DNA from 3 places in the Paenibacillus sp. RC334 genome. Region 3 is predicted to be linked to each of the others. Evidence: riboswitches for the same ligand, from Rfam matches in the RefSeq annotation. Region 3 holds a riboswitch; each other region holds the start of a gene.

Region 1 (5,789 bases), 2.0 Mb from region 3:
TGCCCTCTCCAAGCCGCATGTCCAGATGAAGCATCGGCTCCAGCTTGAGCTCGCGAAGCACCGCCGCATGCCCGCGCTCGTCCGAGGCGTGCGAAGCGAGCATGTACGCTGCGCTTGCAGGCGCAAGTGTACGCGCAGCGAGCGCAGCTGCGCCGGAGATAAAGCCGTCCAGCACGACCGGACAGCGATGAGCGGCTGCGCCGAGGATGACGCCTGCCAATGCGGCAATTTCCAGACCGCCGACCTTGGTCAGTACATCTAAGGCATCGTTCCCATCAGGCTGGTTCACGTCCAATGCGCGGCAGACGACCGCTATTTTACGGGTCAGCCCAGCCGAATCCACACCTGTGCCCCGGCCGACGATTATTTCTGGCTCCAGCCCGGTAAGGGCACATACGACCGCAGCGCTGGCCGTCGTATTTCCAATGCCCAGCTCTCCGGTTACGAACAGTCGTGTGCCGCCTTTGACTGCTTCCGCAACGGCTTCAGCTCCTGCCAAAACCGCTTGCTCGGCTTCTGTACGCAGCATCGCCGGCCCCTTCGCCATGTTCGCGGTACCCATACGCACCTTGCGGTTCACCAGATCCGCATGAGCGACATCTGCGTTCACACCCACGTCTAGCACCTTGACATCTGCTCCTGCATGACGTGCCAGCACGTTAATTGCCGCGCCGCCGGACAGCATGTTATACAGCATTTGCTGTGTAACCTCAGCCGGGAAGGCGCTGACCCCCTCTTCACACACACCATGATCCGCAGCCATCACCATAACGGTTTTACGGTCAAACTCAGGCTTGTCCACCCCCGTAATGCCTGCTAACTGTATAGCCAGACTTTCCAGCTTTCCAAGACTTCCCGGTGGCTTCGTTAATTGATCCAGATGCTCCGAAGCCGCCAAGGCTGTCGCCCCATCCGGCTGTGCAATGCTGTCTATTAACTGCCGTAATTTTTCGTTCATGCCTTCCACTCCCTGCTCCGTATATATGTGTTTAGCGATCTCATCGTAAATTCTGTTGCTTCAGCACTTGACTCAAGCAAGCTACTCAAGTCGTTCACCCTGACCAGATACATCCCTTGCACGTCTTCGCAGTAAAAGCTGCGGCACACCACTATCCGGGTGAGGCAGCATCACAGGCTCAACACCGTACACATGGCGAATACGTTCCTCTGTTAGCAGCTCTGACGAAGCTCCTAACCCTTCAACCATCCCGTCCTTGAGCACAAGCAAATCATCACAAAACTGGGCAGTCAAATTGAGATCATGCAGAACAGATATAATCGTCACACCTGTTTCCCGGCGCCATTCCGCCAGCAGCTCCATAAATTCAAGCTGATAGCGCAGATCCAAATAGGTTGTAGGCTCATCCAGCAGCAAAATCTGCGGCTCCTGCACCATCACCTTCGCCAAAGCCACACGCTGCCGCTGTCCCCCGCTCAATTGGTCTAACGGCCTGTCCGCCAAAATAGTAAGACCCAGCCTCTCCAGCACGCGATCCGTGATGATTCCCGGGTCCATCCCTTTTTCCTTATCCACCTTTTCTCTACCAAACCAGTCCTGATGGGGAAAGCGTCCCATTTCCACAACTTCCCTTACCGTGTAGCCCACTGGAGGAAGCCCTTCCTGCTGGAGTACAGCCACAAAACGGGAAAGCTCTTTTCTGCCATAGCTGCTGACCTTTTTTCCATATATAAGAACGTTGCCCGAAGTCGGGTGATCCACACCGGAAAGCAGATGCAGCAACGTCGACTTTCCACTGCCGTTCGGACCGATGATGCCCCACCAATCTCCTTCGTCTACGCTCCAGCTTATATTTTTCAACGCATGGAATTCCCCGAAATCACGAGTCAGACTGGCAATCTCCAGCGCCCGGACTCGCGTCTCCTGTGGTCCATTTGCTTCTTTCACAGCAATCCCCCCTGCGCAGCTTCTTGTTCCGGTACAGGAGATATGCGAAGAACGGTGCACCGACAAAGGCCGTCATGACACCAAGAGGAATTTCCGTCGGAGCCAGCAATGTACGCGCCGCAGTATCGGCCCATGCCATAAAAATAGCCCCGCCCAGCGCGGATAACGGAACAATCATCCGATAGTCGGGGCCCGTCACCAGACGGATAATATGCGGTACAACGAGTCCCACAAAGCCAATCACTCCGCATACCGAGACAGCCGCGGCTGTCAGCAGCGTGGATATGATCAGAACAGATAACTTCGTTGCATCTACATTAACCCCCATATGAGCCGCCTGACGTTCACCCAAGGCCAGAATGTTCAGCACTCGTGCCCGGTTCCACAGAAACACCAGCCCAATGACCACATAAGGTAAAAGAATGCCTGTATACGACCAGCCGCGCAGACTGAGGCTTCCCATTGTCCAGTACAATATTTCATTGACCGTCTCCCTGGACATGGCTGTCAGAAAGGAAACGACCGCACCCAGAAAAGATTGCATCACCACGCCCGATAAAATGAGACTTTGCGTCGGAATTTTGCCGCCTTCCCTCGCCAGCGTCAGCACCATCCACAACGTCAGCATTCCGGTCGTAAACGCCACCAGCGGCAGTGTCCATACGCCTACAAATGAAAATTGAAGCCCCCAATAAATCAGTACCGCTGCCCCTACCGAAGCCCCCGAGGATACCCCCAACGTGTAAGGATCAGCCAGCGGATTGCGCAGCACACCCTGAAATCCGGCTCCCGCCAGCGCAAGCGCTGCGCCTACCAGCATACCCAGTAACACACGCGGCAGTCTGACCTTCAAAATAATCTGCTCTGTGGATGTATTCCAATCCGGTGTAACCGTCTCACCTAACCACGGCAGATGGTTGACCAGAATACCCGTGATTTGGCTGACGGGAAGCTTGGCTGAACCGATGCCGAGACAGAGCAGCAGCGTCAGCAGCAATAAAGCAAGACCTGCCCCTCCAAAGCCAATCAGTCTACGATTCATTTGAAAATTTCAGGATACACGCCCTTGGCCACTTCCTTGAGACCTTCCGTTACACGCGGACCCGGCCGACTGATCAGATTATCATCCACGGCAAACACCCGGTTGAGACGAACAGCCGATATTTGATCCCATCCACTACGGGCTTTGATGATATCGCCCAGTGTCTGGCCTGTTTTGTCGTCCTTGACATTTTTGCTGTATAAAATGACGTCCGGATTGGCCGCAATAATATTTTCCTCACTGATCTGATACCAGCCCTTTTGTGTTGCAGCCACATTTTCGCCGCCCGCCAAAGAAATCAGCTCGTCCATAAACTCGCCCTTGCCGACCGTCCAGCCGGGTGAAAATTCGACGTAGACTCTCAGCTTTTGCCCTTTACCGATATTTTTAACACCGTTTTTCACTTCCGCTACATCGGCTCTCATCTTGTCGGTTACCGCTCTCGCTTCTTTCTGATGATCGGTAATTTTCCCATATAGTTCGATATTAGCCATGACATCTTCAACCGTTTTCGGCTCGGTTTTAAAAATCATAATTCCCATGTCACGCAGCTTGGTTGTCGCCTGCTCACTGAGTGATATCCCTGCAAAAACGACTTCCGGATTCGCAGCAATGATCGCCTCTTCATTCGGCTTCATAATACCGCCCACTTTGGGCTTCTTTGTAGCCGCTTCCGGGTAATCCGAATAGTCCGATACACCGACAATTTCCTTATCCAGTCCGATGGCGAACAGCGCCTCGGTTTCAGCCGGGGAGACGGAAACGATTTTGTCCGGCGCTTTTTTGAACGTAAACTCCTGCCCGGTCGCATCCTTAATGGTCAGCGGGTAGACCGTTTTGCCCGGAGGCTCCTGAGCGGTTGCCGTCTGCCCCGGTTGCTGTGAAGCTTGATCCCCTTTATTTTCAGCGTTCTTTCCGTTAGCTCCACATGCACTCAGCACAACCGCCAAGACCAGAGCCAATAAGCCTGTAGTCCAGACCTTTATTTTATTCCCTGCCATAATTTACACCCCTCCATATAAATTCTTTTAAGAGCGTCACTTGAACATCATCCGATATCTGCTAAATCCAGCCTTCTTTTCCTTTCAAAAAACCCCTGCATCCTCAGATAAGGACACAGGGGTCACGTTAGCGCAGATCGTACGCAGGCGGCAGTTTCTTCCGCATGGACAGTCACTGCGAACACGTCATCCTTTCCTCGAAGGACTATGGTGACAGGCGGACGGGCAGGTATCCTGACTTACAGAAACATGCGACAGCCTGTTGCTCCTTCATATGCTTTATGGCACATAAAGCAGAGCGGGCTGGCATTTTTCCATTTACAGTGGCGGGACCGCGCCGGATTCAAACCGGCTTCCCTTTTAACAGCGCACCGGAAAGAACCCGAGGGTTTCATCCCGCTGCACCGACCTCGTCTGCTGGATATTTGATGTAGTGTTGGTCAAGCCGTTCTTTTACTTGATGATTATAGGTTAAAAAAGACTGGCTTACAACCCAAACCGCCTGTTTACCTGCCCTATGTCTGTGATCATGAGAAGTATAGCGTAGTCAGTTCATCCAGGTTATTCGGGAGTAGCAAATGCGGAGCCAGAGCTATAAACATCATGCCTGCTCCACCAGCCATCCGGTGAACTTATGCCCTGTAGCCAAATCTGGATGTGATTCTGTAGAACGGGTGGCGGTTAAATCTGCAAATGGCTTTTGTGCCAAACTCAACCGAATCGTAATTGCCGCTCCCGGCTTCGGATTCAGGCTCCAAAAATCATGACCCGGTACCAGCATACAAGCCAACTGACGAATCACTCCACCATGCGTGACGACCAGAACAGAAGGTGGAGCATCAGACAAACCTGTTTTCTGAATCTCCATCATTTTACGCCACTCATACAAAGAGTATAGAAATTCACCCAGGCGGTTCACAAAGTCTTTCCAGGACTCTCCACCCGGCGGCGTAACCCGTTGCGGCTCATCAATCCACGCGCGGTACAACGCCACATCCTTGAGCATATCATACGTTTTTCCATCCCATTCCCCAAAATGAAGCTCTCTCAGACGTGGTTCCATGGTGGCAGACCAAGCAGACATATTATCTGGTTTCAGTTCCGATTCTGGCAAAATGATCTGCAAGGTCTGACGACAACGTATCAAGTCACTACAATAGATTCGGGCAAAGGAATGTCTCTGTAATTTTTCCCGCAAAGACTCTAATTCCTGCTCTGCTCCCGGTAGCAAGCCCAGATCGGAGTGCCCCAGGTATCGACGTTCCCTGTTCCATAAGGTTGTGCCGTGACGTACCAGCACAAGCTCCAAATCCCATTGCGGGTGTTCTGTAAAATAATGCTTCAAGGTCATGTCACTTCCTGCTCTATTGCCGGTGTTCGGTGCGTCACGCTTCATCACTGCGTCCACCCCAGTGCATAGCATCCGGCGGACACGAACAGACACAATCCCACGAACATACTGGACACGGCAAACATCAGCCGAATCGTATGTCGGATATCCTCCGGCTCCATCGGTCGCACCAGTTCTCCCATATATGCACGGAAAGAGCGCACGCCATGATATACATTATAGCCCCCGAGACGAATTCCCAACGCACCCGCAACTGCTGATTCTGGAAAGCCACTGTTCGGACTGGGATGCAGCCGCGCATCTCGCCTTACCATACGCCAGCTACGTCCAGCATCATGCCCATAAACCCACGCCGCTACTACCAGCATACCCACTGTCAGGCGTGCCGGAATGTAATTAGCCACATCATCCAGACGTGCCGAGGCCCAGCCCAAATGCAGATACTTTTCATTTTTGTAGCCAACCATGGAATCGAGGGTATTCACAGCA
Region 2 (5,789 bases), 290 kb from region 3:
AGGGATTACAACCCCAGGGACAGGCTTCACTTGAGAAACAACTCAAGGGAGCCTGTCCTTTTTTTGGTTTTGGCAGATTTATTCTATTTAAGAAGGAGCGATACCCGCATCATGAAAGTTTTGGAGGAACGTATTCGTCAAGAGGGACAGATTTTATCCGACACGGTATTAAAGGTAGATTCATTTTTGAATCATCAGGTGGATACAGCATTGGCGCTGGAGATTGGTAAGGAGTTCGCACGTCTTTTTGGCGGTGCTCCCATTACGAAGGTGCTTACGATTGAAGCAAGCGGCATTCAGTTTGCCATGGCTACAGCCATTGCATTGGGTGTTCCGTTCATGTATGCGAAGAAAAAGAAGGCAATCACGCTGAACGAGCAGGTTTACTTCGCTGAGGTCCACTCGTTTACACGGCAGGAAACCTATCAGGTGAGTATTTCCCAAAAATATCTCGATACCAGCGACCATGTGCTGATCGTGGATGATTTTCTGGCGACTGGCGCAGCATTGGTCGGACTTACGGATATTGTGAAGGAAGCAGGAGCGGAGCTGGCCGGGGTCGGCTGCGTGATTGAAAAGAGCTTTCAGGAAGGCCGTGGACTGCTGGAGCAAAGAGGTATTGCCGTACGTTCTCTTGCACGTATCGCTTCGATGGCACCTGGCGAGGTTCATTTTATAGAAGAAGCGGGTGCGGTGATTCCTTCCGTTAAGGAGAATGTGGGATGCTAAGCAAACAAAAGTTATTCGCGCTGGGCTTCCAGCATGTGATGGCGATGTATGCCGGAGCGATTGCCGTACCTCTGATTGTAGGGGGAGCATTGCACCTGACGCCAGCCCAAATGGCCTATCTGGTAGCTGCGGATCTGTTCACCTGTGGGATTGCCACGTTGTTGCAGATTATGGGCACACGGTTTTTCGGCAGTAGATTGCCTGTCATTCTGGGCTGTACGTTTACGGCGGTGGGTCCGATTATCGCGATTGCGTCGACCTCGAATTTGGCGACCGCGTACGGAGCCATTATTTTATCCGGTATATTCGTGGTGCTCGCGGCACCGTTGTATGGCAAGCTGCTACGCTTTTTCCCGACGGTGGTTACGGGCTCGGTGGTTACGATTATCGGCCTGTCCCTCATTCCGGTGGCGATGAATAACGTAGCAGGGGGCCAGGGCAGCGCGGATTTTGGACAGCCGCGTAATTTGCTGCTGGCGTTAGTTACTTTACTGGTTATTTTACTTGTGAATCGGTTGGCCAAGGGCTTTTTGCGCTCGATTTCTGTGCTCATCGGTCTATTTGCGGGTACCGTGGTCGCTTATGCGATGGGGATGGTACATTTTGCTCCAGTGGCGCAAGCGTCTTGGGTGAGTGTTGCACAGCCGTTTTATTTTGGTAAGCCTGAGTTTAGCATTATGGCAGTATGTACAATGATTATCGTTAATATTGTCAGCATGGTCGAGTCTACGGGCGTTTATTTGGCAGTGGGCAAGGCGATTGACCAGAAGGTAGAGCAGAAGCAAATCGTCAATGGGCTGCGCTCTGAGGGACTTGCGATTATGCTCGGGGGTATTTTCAATGCGTTTCCTTACACGGCATTCTCGCAAAATGTAGGTCTGATCTCATTAACACGTGTCAAGTCGCGGAACGTTATTTTTGCTGCGGGTGGTATTATGGTTGTTCTTGGTCTGTTGCCCAAACTGGCTGCCTTAACGACAGTGATTCCTAATGCTGTGCTGGGAGGGGCGATGATCGTCATGTTCGGTTCGGTTGCTGCGTCGGGCATGTCTATTTTGTCAGAAGTGGACTTGAGGAAGGAAAGCAATCTGCTGATCGCGGCATGTAGCATTGCGGTGGGCCTCGGCTCTGCCGTGCTGCCCCAAATGTTCGACCAACTGCCGAGCTTTGCCAAAATGCTGCTGCAAAACGGTATCGTATCCGGTTCGATCGCAGCGATTGTCTTGAATATCGTTTTAACGAAAAAACAAGGCGAAGCGGTCAAAGGTGTGACGGTGGCGGAGGTTCCGCAGAAGGTTTGATGATTAGTAATAGGTAAGGACAGCCGGAGAGAGGACGTAAGCCTCTTTTTCCGGCTTTTTGGCATAGAGTTATTGATAAAACCCTCTTCCTGTATGAAGATCGGGGTTTGAGATTCTATTAGAAGAATTTGCTAGAGTGGTAGGCGAGGTCATGGTATAATCTACCTTATGGATTTTGAATAGTGGTGGATGTTTTCAGACCACGGCGCAGCTTCCCGAAAGGGGGTGAAGCCGATGGTCAACCTTGTGTCGTGCTACGATGTGTTGCGTTGGATGGTTACGTTACTAAGCCTGGTGTTTAGTATTCGTAAACTTTATCGCTGGCTACGTCGGAAATTTCGGAACAAGCGAAAACCCACCGCGTAATTAGGTTAGGCGCCTAACGGTGGGTTTAGCTAAGCATTTAGCGCGCCGTGGTGATCCACAGCCTTTCAAGTCCTAAGAGTCTTTGCCGTTGGTAGCGGCGAAGACTCTTTTTAGTATACGGACACGGTGGTTATCTCTATACCTAATTTTATCACGTCCATTGCGTACACGCAACGCAAAGCCACAGCCTTGTTTCTCGCTGTATCATTAAAATTTAAATTATTATGCGACATTTGTTGACAGGCCTGTAACAACAAAATAAGATAGTCCTAATTCGTAATATAGAGGAATAAAGGAAGAAAACAGGTGTGAACCGGACTTTCCACCTACAGGGTTTCGCTGAAATCATGTAGATGGCTGTTGTGCGTGTTCACTTAAAAGGGAAGTTCGGTAGATTCCGACACGGACCCGCCACTGTATACAGGCATCAGCAGGGAATTGCTGTAGCTTTCGGAACAGCCACTGGAACTGTGAAGAACCGGGAAGGCCTGAGAGATAAGCCTGAAGTCAGGAGACCTGCCTGTTTTAACATCACTGTCAGACTCACGGGATGCTGGGGAGGTGGTTAGGCGTGCTGCATACGGGAATGTCTGAAACCGATCCGATCCCCCTTGTTTTTAGAGGGTGAAGAGGGTGAGCTTAGGCATTTTATAATGAAAGCATTTCTGACTGCTGATTAAGCGGTCGGGGATGCTTTTTTCGCGTTAGGTATGTATGAGATTACAAGATGAGGGGAGTCAATAGAATGATAAGCAATCGTAAAAAGCGTTCATGGTTTATATGTACAGGGGTGATGCTACTGCTGGCAGTTATGGCTCTTTCGGGATGCTCGACAACTAATAAGACGGCGGATAGCCCCAGCAAGGGCGAGAACACATCCACACAACAGGCTACAGCAGATAAGAAACTGGTGATGGCGTATACGTGGAAACCGTCGGGCGTTGACCCGCACGGAGACAATAGCTGGGATGTCATGCGGTCCGGCGCAGGTGAGACACTTGTCCGTTTGAATGAAAAGCTGGAACCAGTGGCTTGGCTGGCCAAGGAATGGAAGCAGGACAGTCCCACAGTTTGGACGTTCAGCTTGCAGGATAAGGTCACTTTTCATGACGGAAAGAGTATGGACGCGGAAAGTGTGAAGGCTTCCCTGCTGCGCTCCATCGAGAAAAGCCATTTGGCAAAGGATTTGCTAGACGTAAAGTCGATTGATGTAACTGGGCGGCTGTCGTTGAAAATCACGACAAACCAGCCCAATTCAGCGCTGGTGTCCAATCTGGCTGATCCATCGACGATTGTGCTGGATGTAGCGTCTATGAAGGATGAGCAGAGCTACCCTGCGATGACAGGTGCTTTTAAAATTAAAGCGTTCAACAAGGATCAGTCATTGGTCGTAGAGCGTTATGACGAATATTGGGGCGAGAAGGCACGGCTGGCTGAAGCAACGATGAAGTTCATTACGGACGGCAATTCACGCCTGTTGGCGCTGCAATCTGGCGAAGTAGATGTAGCGACTGATATTCCGGTGGATAACGCGGAGGTATTAAAAAAGAACGATAAGCTGCAAGTGCTGTCGGCTCCCTCTTTGCGCACTCATATGATCGTGTATAACATGGAGTCGCCTGTGTTCAAGGATGCCGCGAACCGCAAAGTAGTGGACAGCCTGATACCACGTGCATCCATTGTGAGTGCGATCATGAGAGGCTATGGTACGGAGGCAAGCAGCCCATTCCCGAGCATTCTCTTCTTCGGCAAGGTGGAACGTAAAGCGCTGGACGGAACGGCGGAGCAGTTGTTGACGAAGGATGGTTGGCAAAAGGATGCCCAAGGTACATGGACCAAGCAAGGCAAGCCGTTCGAGGTTACGTTGCTGACCTTCCCTCAGCGTCCAGAGCTTTCAGTCATGGCTGAGGTGATTCAGAGCCAACTGCTGAAAGAGGGCATCCAGGTGAAGATCCGCAAGGTGGAAAATATCGACGAGGCGCTAACCAAAAACGATTGGGATTTTGCCATGTACAGTATGCTGACTGCCCATACGGGGGAGCCGCAATATTTTATGGACATGTTTTATTCCTCTAAAAGCGAGGCCAATGTAAGCCGTTATGGTTCCAAACCGCTGGAGAACCTTCTTGGCAGCTTGAAGCTGGCGAAGGATACAGCACAGCGTAATGCCGTGACATTGCAAGCGCTGGATATCATTAATACCGATTTGCCGCAGTCGTTTATTGTTCACCCTGATAATGTATTTGGGGTGAAAAAAGGGGTTGAGGGCTTTACACCGCATCCGATTGAGTATTACTACATTACGGCGCAATCCGATATTGCGGAATAACGGACTGCATACCCTATGATTCGTTTTATTCTGGAACGTATGGCGCAACTGGTCATCATTGTGTTCGTTGTATCCACGCTGACGTTTGTGCTGATGAGGCTGGCTCCCGGCGACCCTGCTACCATTCTGCTCACCGCGCATAATGTGCCTGCCTCTGAGGAGGCGTTGACGGCGCTGCGGAAGGAGCTGGGCTTGAGCGAGTCGCTTCATATTCAGTATGTAAACTGGCTGCGGGATGTGTTCACAGGGCACTGGGGCACCTCCTATGTATCCAAGGAGTCGGTGCTAACCGAGCTGTGGAACAGACTGCCTGCTACCGTGGAGCTGGCCTCGGCGGGCTTTGCCGTCATGACGTTGCTGACTCTTGGGATGGGGCTGGCTGCCTCGGTAAAATCCAGCGGTTGGCTGGATCGTCTGGGAAGGCTGTTTGCACTGCTCGGATCGTCCATCCCCTCTTTTTGGCTTGGCTTTCTGCTGATTTACCTGTTCTCCGTCCGTTTGGGCTGGCTCCCGTCCATGGGTCGGGAAGATTGGACTCATTTGGTACTGCCAGCGCTGACCCTTGGGGCAGGTTTGGGGGCTGTGCAAGCCCGTGTGCTGCGTGCCCAAATGCTGGAGCTGGGTGACCGGAATTTTGTGAAGGCGGCGAAGGCCAGAGGCTTTTCCCGCACGCATATTCTGTTTTTTGAGATATTCAAGCATGCGATTTTGCCGATCATCACGCTGTTAGGCACGAATCTGTCATTTATGCTGGCGGGCAATGTCATCGTAGAGACGATTTTTTCATGGCCGGGTTTAGGCAAGTATTTTATAGATGCGATTACGCAGCGGGATTATCCAGTGATTCAGGGGTATGTTATTTTTGCTGCATTTTTAATCGTAGGTGTTCAGTGTTTGGTAGATGTGGTCCAGGCGGCTGTAGATCCAAGGTTGCGTTTGCGTTAGGGGAGGAAGTTGAAAATGAAAAACATGCGGCTGTCCTTCAAAGGGAGCTTACTGACAGGAGGAGTGCTGCTGGGCCTGATCGTGCTGCTCGGGGTACTGGCTCCATGGGTTGCTCCTCA
Region 3 (5,789 bases):
TACAGGCCATAGTCAGCTCTCACCCCGTGCTAGGGCGTATGCTGCTTGTGGTTTATATTATTTTATTCCTGATCATTTTTGCACGAGATCTGAGAATTATTACCGATCTGGTTGGAATTGTACTTTTGCCGCTGACTCCGATTGTCGTCATATCCCTTATTATGCTGCTGACCTTAACGTTCATGGCTAAGGGCGGTATAAGCACGATTGTGAATATGGCGGAGATTTTTGTACCGTTGTCGGTTCTGACGATGCTGACGATGCCGCTTGTTTTCGGGCGTAATATGGATTTTTCGGCACTGAGACCGATTTTGCACCCGGATGTAAATGGAGTTATCAAAGGTAGCTGGCGTATGCTCGGATATATGGCAGATATTATGCTGCTGCCTTTTGTGATTTCGGGAAAAAGCTATGGTCCCCGGAGCGCGTGGCTAGGACATTTGACCGGAACCGCTTTTATGATCATCATGGTGCTGCTGGAGGAGCTGGTTATTGGAGTTCCTATCTTGTCGCGGCTGTTTTATCCATCGTATGAACTGGCGCGTCAGTTGCAGTTAACCGACTTTCTGGATCGGTTCGACTTGTTTGTGGCTGCACTGACTGTACCAACCCTGCTTACAAAGATTGGTGTTGATCTGTACGTTACCAGTTTGGCGGTAAAGCGCATGTTTGCCCATACACGGGGGAGTCTGATGGTTTGGCCCGTAGGCTTGTTGGGTTATGTCTGTTCCTTTATGCTGTTTTCTAATATCGTCCAAATTTATGATTTTAGCCGGGAGTGGACGATGGTGATGATTATTTTCTTTGTCTTCATGCCTTTTGTGCTATGGCTGCTGCTCCGACCCAAGCCTGAAGAATATAACGAATATCATAAGCCATCTGGAGAGAAGCAGGATAGCACAAGCCAGCAAGAAAGCCAGCAAGAAAGCCAGCAGGCAAGCAGAACAGAACAAGCTAACTTATAAGTTTACTGTATTCATAGGAAAAAGAATTCTTATTTGTCTTTCAGCCCTCTAATTGTATACTTGGTAGAAAGGATTATGACTTCGATTTCTACAAGGGAGGGAACAGGATGGCACAACGCATGGCAGGCAAGAGAGTTGCTCTTGCCGGTCCCCGTAAAGCAGACGAAATGGCAATGCTGGTTGCAAAAATGGGAGGCGAGCCAGTGCAGCGTCCGGCCCAGGGCACGGTTTTTCTGGATGATATTGAGCTGCGCAATGCGGTTGTATCGTGGGTGAAGCGGCCGCCGGACTGGAACATTTTTACGACAGGTATGGGGCTGGACGCGCTGTTCGATATGGCGGAGGATATGGGCGTGGCGGAACAGATTATGGAGCTGCTGCTAGGCTCAAATATTGCGGCGCGGGGCTACAAGACGGTCAATGGACTCAAAAAGCGTGGCTTCACGCCAGATGTACGAGACGAGGATGGAAGCTTGACCGGGTTAACGCGTGCTTTTGCGCCGTATGATCTGAAGGGGAAGGAAGTGCTGTTGCAGCTGCATGGTGATCCGGCCCCACGGCTGGTGAAGTGGCTGGACGAGCAGGGGGCAGTAACCCGGCAGGTGCTTCCTTACAAGCATATTCCACCAGAGGAAGCGAATTTGCAAGCGTTGCTGGCGGATATCGTGAATCGTAATGTTGATGCTGTTACGTTCACCAGCGGTCCACAGATCCGCTTTTTGGCTCAATATGCGAGGGACCAGAAGCAGATGGAAGACGTGCTGGAAGCTTTTCGCCAGGATGTGATCGCTGTGTCGGTAGGCAAGGTGACGGCGCAGTCCATTTTGGAGGAAGGGATTGAACGGATTGTGTTTCCGGTGGAGGAACGAATGGGCGCTATGATGGTGGAGCTGGGAAGATATTTTGAGCATAGCGCCTCGGTGCACGGCTGCGGTCTTGAAGTTGTGAACTGAAAACTAACCCATATCCTTGCGATAAAGGGTAAAATGAAGATAAGGGCCTACAGGGTCTTTATCTTTTTTTTGTTGGAAATGCATCGACAGAAGTTTTTGTTATAGCGAAAATATTTATTTAATATAATGAAAAAGCCTCGATGCGGGATACCAGAATAGGAGCTGAGACGTTATGAATTCCATTTGTGTATTTGCCGGGTCCAGACCCGGACATTCATCGGTATATCTTCAGGAGGCAGGCAAGCTTGGAGAGGCTATGGCGAGACATCATGTCCGTTTAATCTATGGAGGCTCCAGCAAGGGGCTGATGGGCGAGGTCGCGAATGCGATGCTGACAGGGGGCGGTCAGGTCACCGGGATTATGCCGACCCTCTTATTCGATGCAGAGATTATCCACCGGGGAGTTAGCGAATTTATTGAGGTGGCGAGCATGCACGAACGCAAAGCGGTGATGAGCGAAATGGCCGACGCATTCATTGCCCTTCCGGGTGGCTTGGGAACCTTTGAGGAGCTGTTCGAGGTGCTGTGTTGGGCGCAAATCGGCATTCATCGCAAGCCCATCGGGCTGCTGAATGTGAACGGATATTTTGACCCGTTGGCGGAAATGGTGCGTCATAGTGTGCGCGAGGGATTTACCGGAGTTGACCACCCAACGCTGCTGAGTATCTCTGCGGACCCGGACGAATTGTTGCATATGTTAAAAAATAAGGCAGAGAACTTGAAATAAAGCGTTTTTCATGCTTGCGCAACTGATTGAGCCAAGGTTATGATAAGACCCATAATCAAATAGCGGACAGACAAGGTGCCTTTGCGATGGAACGAAGGGTAACAGGGAATCGGGTGCAAGTCCCGAGCGGTCCCGCCACTGTAAGGAAGAGGATTTTTTCAGACGTCACTCGTAAGAAAACGGGGAAGACGAAAAAATCTGTTGATGCCGAGCCAGGAGACCTACCTTGATCTGTATGCACCGTTAACCTTCGCGGAGAGGATGGGTGTACGAAATCAGGAAATCAGGCGCACGCTGCTTTTTCCATGTTGCTTACAGGTTTGCGTGGAGCTGAACGTGCAGAAGCGTTTCAAGCGTGAACAGGCAGATGGAAAGCAACGACACGATGGCGGAAGACAAGAAGTGTCTTCTTATGCTGTGTCCGTCTGATGATACGATGCGTACATAGGAAACCCATCCGGGCAGGATGGGTTTTTTTGAGTTACAGGATGTCCATATACAAGTGAAATAGATAGAAGTGTGGAAAACATAGCCTAGATTTAAGAAGGAGGATAACGATGAGCCAATTAGGAAAATTGCTCGTGATTGGATTCGGACCGGGGGATATGGAACATATCACCAAACGGGCGCTGGATGCGCTGGCCGAGAGTGAGGTCATTATCGGCTACAACACCTATGTGGATCTGATCCGTCCGTTGTTGAACGGACAGGAGATTGTGCGCACAGGGATGACAGAGGAAGTGAGCCGTGCGCAGGAGGCGGTTCGACAGGCGGAGATGGGCAAGAAGGTAGCCGTCATTTCCAGTGGAGACGCAGGCGTATATGGCATGGCCGGGTTAGTGTACGAAGTGCTGATGCAAAAGGGGTGGCGTCGTGAGGACGGGGTTGAGGTAGAAGTCGTGCCGGGAATATCGGCGATTCAGTCCTGTGCTTCGCTGTTGGGTGCGCCCGTCATGCATGATGCATGCACGATCAGTCTGAGTGACCATTTGACCCCTTGGGAAACGATTGTGAAACGTGTAGAAGCGGCAGCTTCGGCAGATTTTGTCATTGCACTGTACAATCCGCGCAGTGGTCGGCGTACACGCCAGATAGTTGAGACGCAGTCCATTTTGTTGCGCTACCGTGATCCGCAGACTCCGGTCGGGTTGGTCAAGAGTGCTTACCGTGACCGTCAGCAAGTCGTAGTGACGACGCTGGAGGACATGCTGAACCATGATATCGGTATGCTGACGACCGTCATTATCGGCAATTCCTCGACAATGGTGTATGACGGCCTGATCGTGACGCCGCGCGGGTATCAGCGCAAGTATACGCTGGATGCGACCGAGCAGGCGCTCAAGCCGCATCAGCGGCTTCGCACGGAAGCGGAGCCGTGGTCGCTGGGCGCGCAAGAGGAACGCCCGCTGAATGCGTCGCAGGCAGGCGCAGCTCCCGCAGTGCCAGCCCCTGCGGGAGCTGGCGGGACCGCGCCTTCCGCGAGCGGTGCTGCTGCGGCGGTTGCCACGCAGGCACGCCCGCAAGCGGTGGCTGCCGTGCAGGCCGCGCCTGCGGCGCAAGCCGGGGCGGTCCCGGCATCGCTGGCAGCGGAGGCGCTGAGCCGCCTCGCTGCGGGCGGTAAGCTGCCGGGCGAAGCGAGCGCGCGCTGGAGCGGGCAAGCGCCCGCCGTGAGCGTCGCTGGAACGGCAGCCGTGGCCGGAGCGGTGGCTACGGCTGCAACAGCGACAGGCAGCTTTGGCAAGCCTGCGTTGTTTGAGGTGGGCGTTTCCCCCGGCGTGGGAAACAAGAAGTTCACCGCTCGCCAGATGGCGCTGCTCGCCGAGGTAGCGGGTGATGAAGGCGAGCTGGAGTACACGCCGGATCACCAGATCGTGCTGCGCGTGCCGTGCGCGGACCCGGAGGAGCTGGTAGGGCGGCTGCGGGATGAACGATTCATCGTGATGCCGATTGGCGATGTGTTTAAGGTGAAGGCGTGCGACTTCTGCAATATGGAGAAGGATGACGCTGTGCCTGTGGCAGAGCATCTACAGGTTGTACTGGGCGGATTGCAGGCACCCAAGGAAACGAGCATTGCTTTGAACGGCTGCGGTATGGCCTGCTATGGAGCGGTGCTGGAGGATATCGGGATTGTGTACCGCAAGGGAGGATACGATCTGTTCCTCGGCGGCAAAAAATTCGGACGCAACGCTCATGCCGCTCAACCTGTGGCAGAGGGCATTCCGGGGGATCAGATTACGGATATCGTTGAGAACGTCATCGCTGAATATAAGGAAAAAGGGCATCCGAACGAGCGTTTTCATAAATTTTTCAAGCGTGTGGGCGTGGTAGCGGGTTTTCGGCATGAAGATGCGCCTGCAATAGTGGAAGTGAATGCCGTTTGTGGTGATTAATGGGCTAGAAAGCCTGTTTTTATGGATGTAAGCATATAGATAAAATAGGGCGTCTTGCAGGTCATCCCTATTTTGATGAGGAGGAAAATACAGCAGTGAATGCAATATTGTTGGTTGGACATGGAAGTCGGGACCCGGAGGGGAACCGGGAGCTGCTGGAGTTTGCACAGGCGGTGGCAGATCGTGTGCCGGATATGTGTGTGGAAACCTGTTTTTTGGAGTTGACACGGCCCAGCATTGCTGAGGGTGTGCAGGCATGTGTGGAACAAGGGGCGACGCGAGTCGTGCTTGTTCCGATTATTCTGTTCGCGGCGGGACATGCCAAAATTGATATTCCGATGGCGATTGATCGTGCGAAGGCTAAATACCCTCAGGTGGAATTTGTATATGGACGTCCGATTGGCGTTCACGAAAAAATTGTCAGTATTCTGCAAAGTCGCTTGAAAGAGGCACGTCCGGTTGCGGTTCCAGCCGGTATGGATAGCGCTGTGGAGGCTTCTGCCGAGGTGACGGATGAAGAAACGGCTGTGCTGGTGCTGGGACGCGGAAGCAGCGATCCGGATGCGAATAGCGACTTTTTCAAAATTACCCGTATGCTGTGGGAAAAACTCCCGTATACGTGGGTGGAGAGCAGCTTTATCGGTGTGACACAACCCTCATTTCCAGATGGCTTGGAGCGTTGTCTACGTCTAGGCGCCAAAAAAATCATCGTGCTTCCATACTTTCTATTCACGGGTGTGCTGATTAAGCGTAT

What was found. A riboswitch is a leader RNA that binds a small molecule or an ion and turns the genes downstream of it on or off. The one in region 3 is predicted to bind cobalamin.
Region 1: it holds a riboswitch for cobalamin, as region 3 does, so the genes downstream of both, QMK20_RS06745 (ABC transporter substrate-binding protein) here and cobJ (precorrin-3B C(17)-methyltransferase) in region 3, are expected to answer to the same signal.
Region 2: it holds a riboswitch for cobalamin, as region 3 does, so the genes downstream of both, QMK20_RS25875 (ABC transporter substrate-binding protein) here and cobJ (precorrin-3B C(17)-methyltransferase) in region 3, are expected to answer to the same signal.

Annotation. Positions count from the first base shown of each region.
Region 1 is NZ_CP125370.1:1,418,484-1,424,272, reverse strand. Features, by position in the region: gene cobT (nicotinate-nucleotide--dimethylbenzimidazole phosphoribosyltransferase) at 1-958, opposite strand, end outside; gene QMK20_RS06755 (ABC transporter ATP-binding protein) at 1,040-1,906, opposite strand; partial or broken gene QMK20_RS06750 (FecCD family ABC transporter permease) at 1,911-2,948, opposite strand; gene QMK20_RS06745 (ABC transporter substrate-binding protein) at 2,945-3,949, opposite strand; cobalamin riboswitch at 4,157-4,350, opposite strand; gene QMK20_RS06740 (histidine phosphatase family protein) at 4,551-5,300, opposite strand; gene cbiB (adenosylcobinamide-phosphate synthase CbiB) at 5,345-5,789, opposite strand, start outside.
Region 2 is NZ_CP125370.1:5,646,893-5,652,681, reverse strand. Features, by position in the region: gene QMK20_RS25885 (xanthine phosphoribosyltransferase) at 112-729, shown strand; gene QMK20_RS25880 (nucleobase:cation symporter-2 family protein) at 723-2,030, shown strand; cobalamin riboswitch at 2,737-2,934, shown strand; gene QMK20_RS25875 (ABC transporter substrate-binding protein) at 3,142-4,725, shown strand; gene nikB (nickel ABC transporter permease) at 4,741-5,670, shown strand; gene nikC (nickel transporter permease) at 5,686-5,789, shown strand, end outside.
Region 3 is NZ_CP125370.1:5,360,390-5,366,178, reverse strand. Features, by position in the region: gene QMK20_RS24630 (GerAB/ArcD/ProY family transporter) at 1-965, shown strand, start outside; gene QMK20_RS24625 (uroporphyrinogen-III synthase) at 1,073-1,918, shown strand; gene QMK20_RS24620 (LOG family protein) at 2,091-2,645, shown strand; cobalamin riboswitch at 2,703-2,888, shown strand; gene cobJ (precorrin-3B C(17)-methyltransferase) at 3,203-5,035, shown strand; gene QMK20_RS24610 (sirohydrochlorin chelatase) at 5,131-5,789, shown strand, end outside.